DNA from 2 places in the Mesorhizobium sp. LCM 4577 genome. Region 2 is predicted to be linked to the other one. Evidence: predicted binding sites of a transcription regulator. Region 2 holds the regulator's gene; the other holds the start of a gene.
The links. The regulator PhoB, encoded in region 2, activates phosphate uptake and scavenging genes when phosphate is short. The targets are predictions, from matches to a motif close to TGTCATNNANCTGTCAT.
Positions count from the first base shown of each region.

Region 1: a site for PhoB is predicted at 2,805-2,821, ahead of phnC (phosphonate ABC transporter ATP-binding protein). Genes of this name have one in related genera too.

Region 1 is NZ_MDDU01000009.1:54,763-59,189, forward strand. It holds gene phnE (phosphonate ABC transporter, permease protein PhnE) at 1-759, opposite strand, end outside; gene phnD (phosphonate ABC transporter substrate-binding protein) at 816-1,724, opposite strand; gene phnC (phosphonate ABC transporter ATP-binding protein) at 1,866-2,723, opposite strand; gene LCM4577_RS13360 (DUF1868 domain-containing protein) at 2,868-3,578, opposite strand; gene LCM4577_RS13365 (GNAT family N-acetyltransferase) at 3,646-4,131, opposite strand; gene LCM4577_RS13370 (DapH/DapD/GlmU-related protein) at 4,359-4,427, opposite strand, start outside.
Region 2 is NZ_MDDU01000056.1:51,973-60,197, forward strand. It holds gene pstS (phosphate ABC transporter substrate-binding protein PstS) at 1-398, shown strand, start outside; gene pstC (phosphate ABC transporter permease subunit PstC) at 463-1,449, shown strand; gene pstA (phosphate ABC transporter permease PstA) at 1,453-2,304, shown strand; gene pstB (phosphate ABC transporter ATP-binding protein PstB) at 2,301-3,104, shown strand; gene phoU (phosphate signaling complex protein PhoU) at 3,125-3,832, shown strand; gene phoB (phosphate regulon transcriptional regulator PhoB) at 3,850-4,539, shown strand; gene LCM4577_RS33455 (ROK family protein) at 4,865-6,100, opposite strand; gene xylF (D-xylose ABC transporter substrate-binding protein) at 6,367-7,407, shown strand; gene LCM4577_RS33465 (sugar ABC transporter permease) at 7,638-8,225, shown strand, end outside.

The sequences.
Region 1 (4,427 bases), on a different contig from region 2:
GCGTACGTTGATCTCGATCCGAAGCAAAGTGTAGGACATGAAGTTGGGCAGCACCTGCGGCAGGCCGGCGAAGCGCACGCGCTCGAACCAGTTGGCGCCGACCGCGCGCAGGCCCTCTTCCGGGCGCATATCGATGTTCTCGTTGATCTCGTAGAACAGCTTGCCCAAAGCCCCGATCGAATGCAGGCCGATAGCGATGATGGCCGCGACAGGGCCGATCGAGACGATGGCCGCGAACAGGCCGGCAATGACGATCTCGGGGAAGGCGCGCAGCAGTTCCATGAAGCGCTTGACGACGAGCCGCAGGATCGGACTCGGCGTCAGGTTGCGCGCGGCGATGAAGGAGAAGGGAACAGCGAAGACGAAGCCGATGAAAGTCGAGACCAGCGCCACGTTCACCGTGGTCAGCATCAGCTCGAAATATTCGGGGATGTAGAAGCCGCCCCAGACATAGACGCGGCCGAGCGGGAAGTTGAATTCCTGCGTGCCCTTGTCGTTGGGCGAGGCGATGTCGAACAGCGCCCGCCAGACGTCGTTCCAGTCCTTCGGGACCAGCCAGCTGAGGAAATCGAGGATATGCGGCAGCCGGTCGAAGAAGTGACCGGCATTGGCTTCGTCGGCGAACCACATGGTCGCGAACATGGCGACAAGCAGCAGGCCGACACCAAGCGCGGTGTAGAAGCGGCGCAGCGAGGTCTGGCGCCGCCAGGCTTCGGCCTGCTGGCGGGTGGCGTCGGAGTGAAGGGTCGCTGATGTCATGATCTGGACATGCAAAAAGGGCGGCGTTTCGAACGCCGCCCTTTTTCCTGATGCCTTTAGCCGCCGATAGCGGCTTTGCGGGCTTCGACGATGACGTTGTAGAAGTCAGGCTTCACTGGGACATAGCCGGTGAAATCGCCGCCCTCGACGCCTTCGAAGCAGGCTTTGTCCTTCGCCGGCAGGGCGGTGAAGAAAGCGGTCAGCTTGGCGGTCATGTCGTCGCCCAGCGCGGTGCGCACCACCAGCGGGCCGTTGGGGATCAGGCCCGAGCGCCACACTTCGACGAAGTCGTTCGGGTCGACGGCGCCCTTGGCGACTTCCTTGTGGAAGGTGCCGGAGGTGTAGCCGTTCTTGAAGTCGCCGATGCCCGAGGAGTCGTCCACCGCCACGTCGACCTTGCCGTCGCGCACGGCCAGCACGTTGTTCTCGTGGCCGCCGTTGAACTGGGTCGAAGCAAAATAGGTGTCGTTCGCGACGCCGGTGTCCTTCGGAATCRGCGTCAGCGGGATCAGATAGCCCGAGGTCGAGTCCGGATCGGCATAGCCGAGCTTCTTGCCTTTGGCCGACTTGATGTCGGTGATGCCGGAGGACTTCAGCGCCAGGCCGATCGAATAGTAGCCGGTCGAGCCGTCGGTCTGCTTGGTGGTGAGGATCGGGGTGACGGCGTTCGGGTCCTTGAGGTAGACGCTGGCATAGCCGGACGCGCCGAGCTCTGCGAAGTCGAGCGTGCCGCCGAGCAGGCCCTGGATGACGCCGTCATAGTCGGCGGCCGGGAACAGCGACACCTTCTCGAAGCCGAATTCCGACTTCAGGTGGTCGGCGAGGCACTGGTAGTTGCGCAGGCGGTCGGTCTCGTTCTCGCCGCCGAGGATGCCGACGCGGAATTCCTTGATGTCGGCTGCGTGCGCGGCGCTTGTCGCCATGGCGAGCAGCGAAACCGCCCCAAAAACCATCTTCCTGAACATTTCGATCTCTCTCCTGTTGTTCCGGCTGCGCGCCGGCGGCGTTCTGATTTTTCAAGTCTTGCCGTTGACGCTGGCGGGCGATCCGGGTTGCTCGGCTGAAATCCACGGTTTGCCCAGACCGCTGCGGCCGGGGCGGCGGCGTCAGTAGCCAGGGAAGGCTGGTTCGAGCGGTCCGGCGGATGCGGTGATCTTCGGCTTGATGGTCACGCTGGTCGACGTGATGGCCTCGGAGATCTCGGCGCCGCTGGCATCGGCGCCATAGACGGTGCGCACGGCGTCGCGGTCGAGATCCTGGGGGGCGCCGTCGAAGACGACCTTGCCGGCGGCCATGCCGATGATGCGGTTGCAATAGGCGCGCGCGGTGTCCAGCGTGTGCAGGTTGGTGACGACGGTGATGCCTTCGCGCAGGTTGATGTCACGCAGCGAATCCATCACCACCTTGGCGTTGAGCGGGTCGAGCGAGGCGATCGGCTCGTCGGCCAGAAGCACCTTGGGCTGCTGCATCATGGCACGGGCGATCGCGACACGCTGCTGCTGGCCGCCGGACAGCGTGCCGGCCGGCTGCAGCGCGGTGCGGGCGATGTCGAGGCGCTCGAGCGCGGCCACCGCCTCGGCGCATTCGGTGCGCGTGAACATGCCGAGCAGATTGGAAACCGTGGAGCGATGATTGAGGCGGCCGAGCAGGACGTTGGTCAAGACGTCGAGACGCGGCACAAGGTTGAACTGCTGGAAGATCATGGCGCAGTCGCGCTGCCAGCGGCGCAGCGGCGAGCCCTGCAGGCTGGAGACCTCGGCGCCGTCAAAAAAAATCGACCCTTGGCTGGGATCGATGAGACGGTTGATCATGCGCAGCAATGTCGACTTGCCGGCGCCGGAACGGCCGATGATGCCGACCATCTGACCGCGCGGGATCGAGATGTTGATGTCGCTGACAGCGGTGTTCTTGCCAAATCGTCGGGTTACGCCGCGGATTTCCAGCGTGGCCGATGATGCCGACATAGCAAAGCTCCGGTACGTCGCGGTTTCGAAGGTCCGTTAACCTTCGCTAGCGCAGGCGGATGAAGCTGGGGTGTCGGATTGATGTCAGTTTTGTTACGAGTCACAGGCTTGGCGCGGAATGCTGGTCTGTGTCGCTGATCGGCGTCAACCAAGCACCAGCAATTCCTCGAAATGCTTCATGTCCTTGAAACTGCAGAAGGCCGGGGGCCTGAGCTCGATCACCGGAGCCTCGCGCTCGAGGAAGGACAGGTAGTCATCGAACAGGTCCTGCCATGCCGCGGCCCGCTCGTCGGCGAGACGGCGGATCTGGTAGGCGAAGGTGATGTGGAAGACATAGGTGTCGTGGTCCGGATGGCGGTAGCCGAACGGCACTGACAGTGCGTCGCGCCAGGCCTTCAGGATCTGCCGATCGTCCTCGGTGGCGCCGGCGACGGTGAGGCCGGTCGGCACGACTTCYACAGTCTTGACCTTGAAGGGGRCGTGGCCTTCGAAGCCTTGCAGACGTTCGAGATAGAGGCGGGTCATGTCGTCGATACCGGTGTCGAGCGGCACGTCCGAAGGCCAGTAGGGAAGGCGGCGCCGGTATTCGATGATGCCCTGGAACAGCGTCATATGCAGGCTGGAGATCGGGGTGAAGGCGAGGCGATCGGCATCCGGCATGGCCAGCATGCGCTCGCGCACCTCGACAATGGCAGCTTGCGAAGGCGAGCTTTCGACCAGATGGCAGACGACGGTGTTGCCGGGTTCGAGGAGGAAGTTGCCGGCTGTGTCGTAACGGGTGCCGAGATGGGTGGGCGGCGTCGGATTGGTGCCTTCGAAAAATCCGGCGAGCGAGGGTTTGACTGTGTCGAGCATGGCGATCTCCTTGGGGGAAACGCCTCCTGTCCGAGTCATGTGTCAAGGGTATGAACCCCGCGCATCCCTACAGCATGCGGTGCATCACGAACGCGTCGACATAGCCTAGCCGCGGATGGTCGAATGCTTGCGGAATCGTGCCGACAATGTCGAAGCCGAGCCGCTGCCACAGCTTCACCGCGCGCTCGTTGCTGCTGATGACGAAGTTGAACTGCATGGCGCGGAAGCCGAGTTCGGCGGCCCTTTGCAAGGAATGCTCGCACATCGCGGTAGCAATGCCGCGCCCGCTCGAAGTCGTTGACGTGACATAGCCGCAATTGGCGACATGCGCGCCGCCGCCGCGCTGGTTGGCCTGGAGATAGTAGCAGCCAATCACATCGCCGGCTTCCTCGGCCACGAACACGTCGTGGCCATTGGAAAACCAGTAATCCAGTGCCTGGTCGCGGTTCCAGTCTCGGGGCAGCGCATAAGTTTCACCGGCTCGCAGGACAGGTTCGAGAATGGACCAGATCGCATCTGTATCGGCCGGTGTGGCGGGACGAATGGTCGGCACGATCAGGGTTCTCGCGCGAGATCGAAACGGATCAGAACCAGATAGCGGCAAGGATACTGCCAAGAAAGACCAGAACCACAAAAGCGGTCACAAGCGCCGGCTCCGCGGCGGTGGTCAGCCGGGCGGGGATGTCCTTTCGCAAGGGCTGCATGAACCCCTCAAACATCCCTTACTTTAGCATGCGCGCATGTTCGTGGACACACGCAAAAATGCGGACGCCCGGCTGATCAGCCGCCGTATTTTTCCAGGAACGCCTCGGCTTCCAGCTCGCGGAAATCGTCGAGCGCGGCGCGAAG
Region 2 (8,225 bases):
AATACGCCTATGCCAAGCAGAACAAGCTCACCTATACCGACCTGATCAACAAGGACGGCAAGAAGGTGGAGCCGACGGCCGCCGCCTTCTCGGCCGCCGCGGCCAACGCCGACTGGAACTCGCAGCCGGGTTACGGCGTCATCCTGGCCAACCAGGCCGGCGCCGAAACCTGGCCGATGACCTCGGCCACTTGGATCCTCGTCTACAAGAAGCCCGACGACGCGGCGGCCACGACCGAAGCGCTCAAGTTCTTCGCCTGGTCCTACGCCAAGGGCGACGAGCTGGCCGCCAGCCTGGACTATGTTCCGATGCCCGACGCCGTCGTGAAGAGCGTCGAGGAAATGTGGGGCAAGGACATCGTCGACGCGAACGGCAAGCCGCTCTATTCCGGCATGTAATTCTGACGAACAAGGGAGGGCGCTTCCGGCGCCCTCCTGTCTCTTTCGAAATGCGAGGGGCTCAATGACAGCCGTTTCCGAAGCTGCGACATCATCCGCCATGCGGACCAGGGAAGCGACGGTGCGCCGCTTCGCCGTCACCGACATGTTCTTCCGGACGGCCACGCGTCTTTCCGCCATCCTCGTGCTGGTTCTCCTCGGCGGCGTCGCGATCTCGCTGGTCGCCGGCTCGTGGCAGGCGCTGTCGAAATTCGGCTTCTCCTTCCTGACCACCGAATCCTGGAACCCGGTCACCGAGAATTTCGGCGCGCTCGCGCCCATCTACGGCACCATCGTCACCTCGGCCATCGCCATACTCATCGCCGTGCCGATCGGCATCGGCATCGCCGTCTTCCTGACCGAGCTTTGCCCGCGCCCGCTCCGCCGCCCGATCGGCATCGCGGTCGAGTTGCTCGCCGGCATTCCCTCGATCATCTACGGCATCTGGGGCCTGTTCGTCTTCGCGCCGTTCCTGCAGACGACGGTGCAGCCCTTCATCATCGGTCTCTTCCACGGCATACCGGGCCTCTCCAGCCTGTTTGCCGGTCCGCCCTATGGCATCGGCCTGCTGACCTCGTCGCTGATCCTCGCCATCATGGTGCTGCCCTTCATCACCTCGATCACCAAGGACGTGTTCGACACGGTGCCGGCGGTGCTGAAGGAATCGGCCTACGGCATCGGCTGCACGACCTGGGAAGTGACCCGGCGCGTCGTCATCCCCTACACCCGCGTCGGCATCATGGGCGGCGTCATGCTCGGCCTCGGCCGCGCGCTCGGCGAGACGATGGCCGTCACCTTCGTCATCGGCAACGCGCACCGCATCAGCGCCTCGCTGTTTGCGCCGGGCACGACGATCTCGGCGACCATCGCCAACGAATTCACCGAAGCCGACGGCGATCTCTATACATCCTCGCTGGTGTCGCTCGGCCTGATCCTGTTCATCATCACCTTCGTCATCCTCGCGCTCGCACGCTACATGCTGTTGCGCATCGATAGCCGCACGGGAGCCTGACCGATGTCGACTGCCCAATCGCTTCACCAAAGCCGCAAGCGCAAGAATGCCGTGATGATGGCGCTGTGCGTCATCGCGGCCGGCATCGGCCTGGCATGGCTGGCGCTGATCCTCGGCGCCCTGCTCTACAAGGGGCTCTCCGGGGTGAACCTGGCCGTGTTCACTGAAATGACGCCGCCGCCCGGCGATGCCGGCGGCCTGCTCAACGCCATCTACGGCAGCATCGTGATGACCGTCATCGGCATTGTCGTCGGCACGCCGATCGGCGTGCTGGCCGGCACCTACATGGCCGAGTACGGACGCTTCTCGAGGCTCACCACCGTGGTGCGCTTCATCAACGACATCCTGTTGTCGGCGCCTTCGATCATCATCGGCCTGTTCGTCTACGAGCTGATGGTGCGGCCGATGGGACACTTCTCCGCGATTGCCGGCGCCGTCGCGCTGTCGATCCTGGTGATCCCCGTCGTGGTGCGCACCACCGAGGACATGCTGAACCTTGTGCCCAACGCGCTGCGTGAAGCGGGCACGGCAATCGGCGCGCCGCGCTGGGTGGTGATCCGCTCCGTCGCCTACCGCGCGGCGCTCTCCGGCATCGTCACGGGCATCCTTTTGGCAATCGCGCGCATCTCCGGCGAGACGGCTCCGCTTCTCTTCACCGCGCTCAACAACCAGTTCTGGTCGAGCAATCTCAATGCCCCGATGGCCAGCCTGCCGGTGACCATCTTCCAGTTCGCTCTCAGCCCTTACGAGGAATGGCAGCAGCTGGCCTGGACGGGCGCACTCATAATCACCCTGACGGTTCTCGGGCTGAGCATCTTCGCCCGCAGCCTGACCGGACGCAGAGAGGACAGATGAAACCGATGTTGTCCACCGACCTGAACGTAGCCGAGACGACCGTCGAGAAGGCCAAGATCGAGGTCAAGAACCTCAACTTCTACTATGGCCAGTCGAAGGCGCTGAAGGACATCAACCTGTCCCTGCCGGAGCGCAGCGTGACGGCCTTCATCGGCCCGTCGGGCTGCGGAAAGTCGACCCTGCTGCGCGTGCTCAACCGCATCTACGAGCTCTATCCGAAGCAGACCGCGGAAGGCCAGGTGCTGCTCGACGGCAAGAACATCCTCGACCGCTCGCAGGACCTCAACCTGCTCAGGACCAAGATCGGCATGGTTTTCCAGAAGCCGACCCCGTTCCCGATGTCGATCTACGAAAACATCGCCTTCGGCGTCAGGCTCTATGAGAAGATCAGCAAGGCCGAGATGGACAGCCGCGTCGAGCAGGCGCTGAAGCGCGCCGCGCTGTGGAGCGAGGTCAAGGACAAGCTCAACGCCAGCGGGCTCAGCCTTTCCGGCGGCCAGCAGCAGCGCCTGTGCATCGCCCGCACCGTGGCGGTCAAGCCCGAGGTCATCCTGCTCGACGAGCCGGCCTCGGCGCTCGATCCGCTGTCGACGGCCAAGATCGAGGAGCTGATCGACGAATTGCAGGCCGACTATACGATCGTCATCGTCACCCACAACATGCAGCAGGCGGCGCGCGTCTCGCGGCAGACGGCGTTCATGTATCTGGGCGAGCTGGTGGAGTTCGACCGGACCGAGAAGATCTTCACCTCGCCCCGCGAGAAGCGCACCCAGGACTACATCACCGGCCGCTTCGGCTGAAGACATACGAGGACATCATCATGGCCGAACATACCGTCGCCTCCTTCGACGAGGATCTGAGGCAGATCAGCCGGCTCATCAACGACATGGGCGACCTTGCCGCCTCGATGGTCGGCGCCTCGACCAGGGCGCTGCTCGAAAGCGACAATGCGCTGGCGCAGCGCGTCGTCTCCGACGACGCCATCATGGACGCAAGGCAGCGCGAGCTCGACGACCGCGCCATCACGCTGATCGCCAAGCGCCAGCCGATGGCCGACGACCTGCGCAGCGTGGTCGGAGCGATCCGCATGGCGGGCGACCTCGAGCGCATCGGCGATCTCGCCAAGAACATCGCCAAGCGCGTCGGCTCGGTCGGCGTCAGCGCCGCGCCGCGCGACCTCACGCATTCGATCGATTCCATGGCGCAGATGGTGCTGATCCAGGTCCAGGGCGTGATCCAGGAATACACGGTGGGCGATGCCACGGCGCTGGCCAAGCTTCGCAACGACGACGAACGCATCGACGTCAAATACACATCCGTCTTCCGAGAGCTGTTGACCTATATGATGGAAGATCCGCGCAACATCACCGCTTGCACGCATCTTCTGTTCTGCGCCAAGAACCTCGAGCGCATCGGCGACCATGTGACCAACATCGCCGAGAACGCCTATTATGTGTTGACCGGCACGCAATTGCCCGCCAACCGTCCGAAGCAGGACGAGACGGCAATGTCGGCGCCGGCGGCCTGACGGAAAAGGTTACCCCGATGATCGCGCCACGCATCATGGTGGTGGAGGACGAGGAGCCGCTGGGGGTGCTGCTCCGCTACAATCTCGAATCCGAGGGTTACCAGGTCGAAGTGGTGACCCGCGGCGACGAGGCCGAAATCCGCCTTCAGGAAAACGTTCCCGACCTGCTCGTGCTCGACTGGATGGTGCCGGCGGTGTCCGGCATCGAGCTTTGCCGGCGCCTCAGGATGCGGCCAGAGACCGAGCGGCTGCCGATCATCATGCTGACCGCGCGCGGTGAAGAGAGCGATCGGGTTCGAGGTTTGTCCACCGGCGCCGACGACTATCTGGTCAAGCCGTTCTCGACGCCGGAGTTCATGGCGCGCGTCAAGGCGCTGTTGCGCCGCGCAAAGCCTGAGGTGCTGTCCAGCGTGCTCAAGGTCGGCGACATCGTGCTCGACCGCGAATCGCATCGCGTCTACCGCAAGAAGAGCGAGATCAGGCTCGGCCCGACCGAGTTCCGGCTGCTCGAATTCATGATGCGCCACCCCGGCCGCGTGTTCTCGCGCAGCCAGCTGCTCGACAATGTCTGGGGCGAGACGATCTATATCGACGAGCGCACCGTGGACGTCCATGTCGGCCGCCTGCGCAAGGCCGTCAACAACGGCCGCATGCCCGACGTCATCCGCACCATCCGCGGGGCGGGCTATGCGATCCGGGAGGATTAGGTTCGCCGTTCGCAGAATGACGCGTCCGCTACCGGATCGCATGCGTTGGCGAGTAGCCGGGACGGTCGTGCTTCGTCATCGACGGGCGGAGCAAGGAGCGTAGCGACGCAGCGCAGACCCGAGGATCCATTCCGTGACGTCGACGCGCTGCGGCGGCGCAGAATTCTGCTCGGCTGCGCCCGACGTCCGAGGTAACGGAATGGATTCCAGGGTCTCCGCGACGGAGCTTCGCTCCTGCTCCGCCCTGGAATGACGAAGCTTCGGGGCCTTCGCTAATCTCCGGTGTCCAGCGGGACACTCGAAACCAACGATCACTCAAAGTGGCTCAAGCGACGTGCTTGCCCGCTCTTGCCTGAACCCCCGGCGCGAAAATCTCCTGGTCGACGAAGGTCAGCGCGCGCATGGCGCAGCCTTCGCGGATCAGCGGCAGCTCGTTCGGCTCGGTGTCGAAGGAGATCGATTCCGAATGCTGGCCGCCGGCGGTCTGGGCGATCGCCTTCCTCAGCGCCGGCTCGATCAGGTCGAAGGCGGCCGCGCTGACGCCGACCATGGCGACGGGCGCCGGATCGATGAGGGCGAACAGGCTGCCGAGGCCGAAGCCCAGCGCCTCGCCGGCCCGGCGATAGGCCTCCCGCTCGGGACCTTCCTCGAGCCGGGCCTTCGCGGCAAGCGCGCGCATGTCGGCGTCGCCGACGTCCGTCGGCGCGGCATCCTCGCTTATGCCCATGGCGCTGCGCCAGATGGCGTAGTTGCCGGCATAGGCCTCCACGCAGCCGCGCCGGCCGCAGCGGCAAAGCGCGCCGCCCGGACGGTGGATCATGTGCCCGAACTCACCGCCGGAGGAATGTGTGCCGGTGAACAACTGGCCCTTTAGCACTAGGCCCATGCCGATGCCGTGCGACAACAGAATGGCGATGAAATTGTCGCGATAGCGGTTGGGGTCACGCCACTGCAGCGCCACCGCCATCATGTTGCAGTCGTTCTCCATGGTGGCTGGAATGCCGAATTCCCTCTCGAGGATGTCGGCAAAAGGAATGTCGGTCAGCGGCGTGATCGGCGACCACAGCATGGCGCGCGCGTGGGAATCGGTAATGCCCTGGATACCCATGGCGATGCGGGCGACGCTGCCGACGTCGAGGTCGGGATCCTGCAACCGACGCCGGACGATCGCCATGCATTCGCCGATCAGTTCTTCACGCGGCATGACAAGTGTGTCCAGGCGCTGCTGCTCCTCGGCAATCACCTGGCCGGCATAGTCGATGACGGCGACCGACAGGAAGTTCAGCGACAACACCACGGTCAGCACCGCGGCGGCTTCGGGGTTGAGCGCCAGGCCGATCTGCGGCCGGCCGCGTTTCAACGCCGTCGGCTCGCTGGCCTTGCTTTCGGTGAGAATGCCTTCCTGGATCAGATCGGCGGAAATCGCCGAAATGGTCGAGTGGCTGAGCCCGGTGGTGGCCGCGATCTCCGTCCGCGATGGCTGACCGGCGCGGCGCACGGCCGAAATCACCATGGCGCGGTTGCGCCGGCGCAGATCGTCGTGGCGGATTCCGACCGACATTGGCTGAAGTATTTCCTCCTGGTCATCACGGCTTGATGATGCCATGGGCCGCCGGTGACATGCTAGGGATACTGGCAGAAGCAGCCGACGCTGTCATTATTTATTGCGGAGCTCGAAAAAAAGTTCGCGGCACCTCAAAAACCATCAGAATCCGAGTTGACAGCGGCACAGCGTTGGATCAGTGTTTTTTCGAGGCTCGAAAAAAAGCCTCTGTGCCGGCCTTCGGGCCAGTCTGGGTCGCGCCATACGGGCGCAGGGAGGATATCATGAAGAAATTCGCAGCCGCCATCCTGGCGGGCGTTGCCATGTCGCTGACGCTGGCGTCGGTCGCCGAGGCGAAGGACAAGGTGATCGGCGTCTCGTGGTCGAATTTCCAGGAAGAGCGCTGGAAGACCGACGAAGCGGCGATGAAGGCCGCCATCGAGGCCGCCGGCGACAAGTATATTTCGGCCGACGCGCAGTCCAATCCGGGCAAGCAGCTGACGGACGTCGAAAGCCTGATCTCGCAGGGCGCCAACGCGCTGATCATCCTTGCGCAGGACGCTTCGGCGGTCGGTCCGGCAGTGCAGAAGGCGCTCGACGAAGGCATCCCGGTTGTCGGCTACGACCGCCTGATTGAGAACAAGGACGTGTTCTACCTGACCTTCGACAACAAGGAAGTCGGCCGCATGCAGGCCCGCGAGGTGTTCAAGGTGAAGCCCGAAGGCAACTACGTCTTCATCAAGGGCTCTGGCGCCGATCCGAACGCCGACTTCCTGTTCTCGGGCTCCATGGAAGTCCTGAAGGACGCGATCGACAGCGGCAAGATCAAGAATGTCGGCGAGGCCTATACCGACGGCTGGCTGCCCGCCAACGCGCAGAAGAACATGGAGCAGTTCCTGACCGCCAACGACAACAAGGTCGACGCGGTCGTCGCGGCCAATGACGGCACCGCCGGCGGCGTCGTCGCGGCGCTGACGGCGCAAGGCTTGGCCGGCACCGTTCCGGTCTCCGGCCAGGACGGCGACCACGCGGCGCTCAACCGCATCGCGCTCGGCACGCAGACCGTGTCGGTGTGGAAGGACGCGCGCGAGCTTGGCAAGAACGCCGCCGAGATCGCCTCGCAGCTCGCCGGCGGCAAGAAGATGGGCGATATCGCCGGCGCCAAGGACTTCACGACGCCCGGCGGCAACACCGTCAAGTCGCTGTTCCTGACCCCGATCGCGATCACCAAGGACAATCTCAACGTCGTCATCGACGCCGGCTGGATCAAGAAGGACGAAGTCTGCGCGGGCGTGCCCGCCGGCAGCGTCAAGGTCTGCAACTAAGTCTGCCGGCTCTCGATCAAAATCCTTGCGCCGCGGCAGGAGCGGTTCAATGAACCGCTCCTGTTCCTTGTTTACCGCAATCCCGAACGGAAAACCGCTACGCACTTTTCCTGGGATTGCTTTGAAGCCGCGGCGTTTTCTCAAAAAGATTTGTGTTTCCGCCCCGCGCGGATAGTTTTTAGGCTCGATTTCGGTATCCGCGTCAGACGGCAAGCCGGCGGGAGGACATCATGACCGACACGACGTCTACCACACCGGCAGACACTGCGCGGGCATCCGAACTCGGCGCCGTTGCCCGGTTCCTGAAGGCGACCGAGCTCGACACCCGCATGCTCGGCATGATCGGCGCGCTGCTGCTGATCTGGGTCGGGCTGCATGTGATCTCCAGCCTGCGGCTTGGCGTCAACCCGCTCGACTTCGACAGCCGCACCTTCCTCACGCCGCGCAACCTCTGGAACCTGTCGGTGCAGACCTCGGCCGTGGCGATCATGGCCTCCGGCATGGTGCTGGTCATCGTCATGCGCAACATCGACCTGTCCGTCGGATCGGCCGAAGGGGTGATCGGCATGGTCATGGGCTTCGCCCAGGTGCATTTCCTGGTTCGCTTCGTCGGGCTCGAGCTCGGCAACCCGTGGATCTGGATCCTGGCATTGCTGATCGGCCTGGCGCTCGGCCTCATCATCGGCGCCTTCCAGGGTTTCATCATCGCCTATCTCGAAGTGCCGGCCTTCATCGTCACGCTGGGCGGATTGCTGGTATGGCGGGGCGCTGCCTGGTGGGTCACCAGCGGCCAGACCGTTGCGCCGCTCGACGCCACC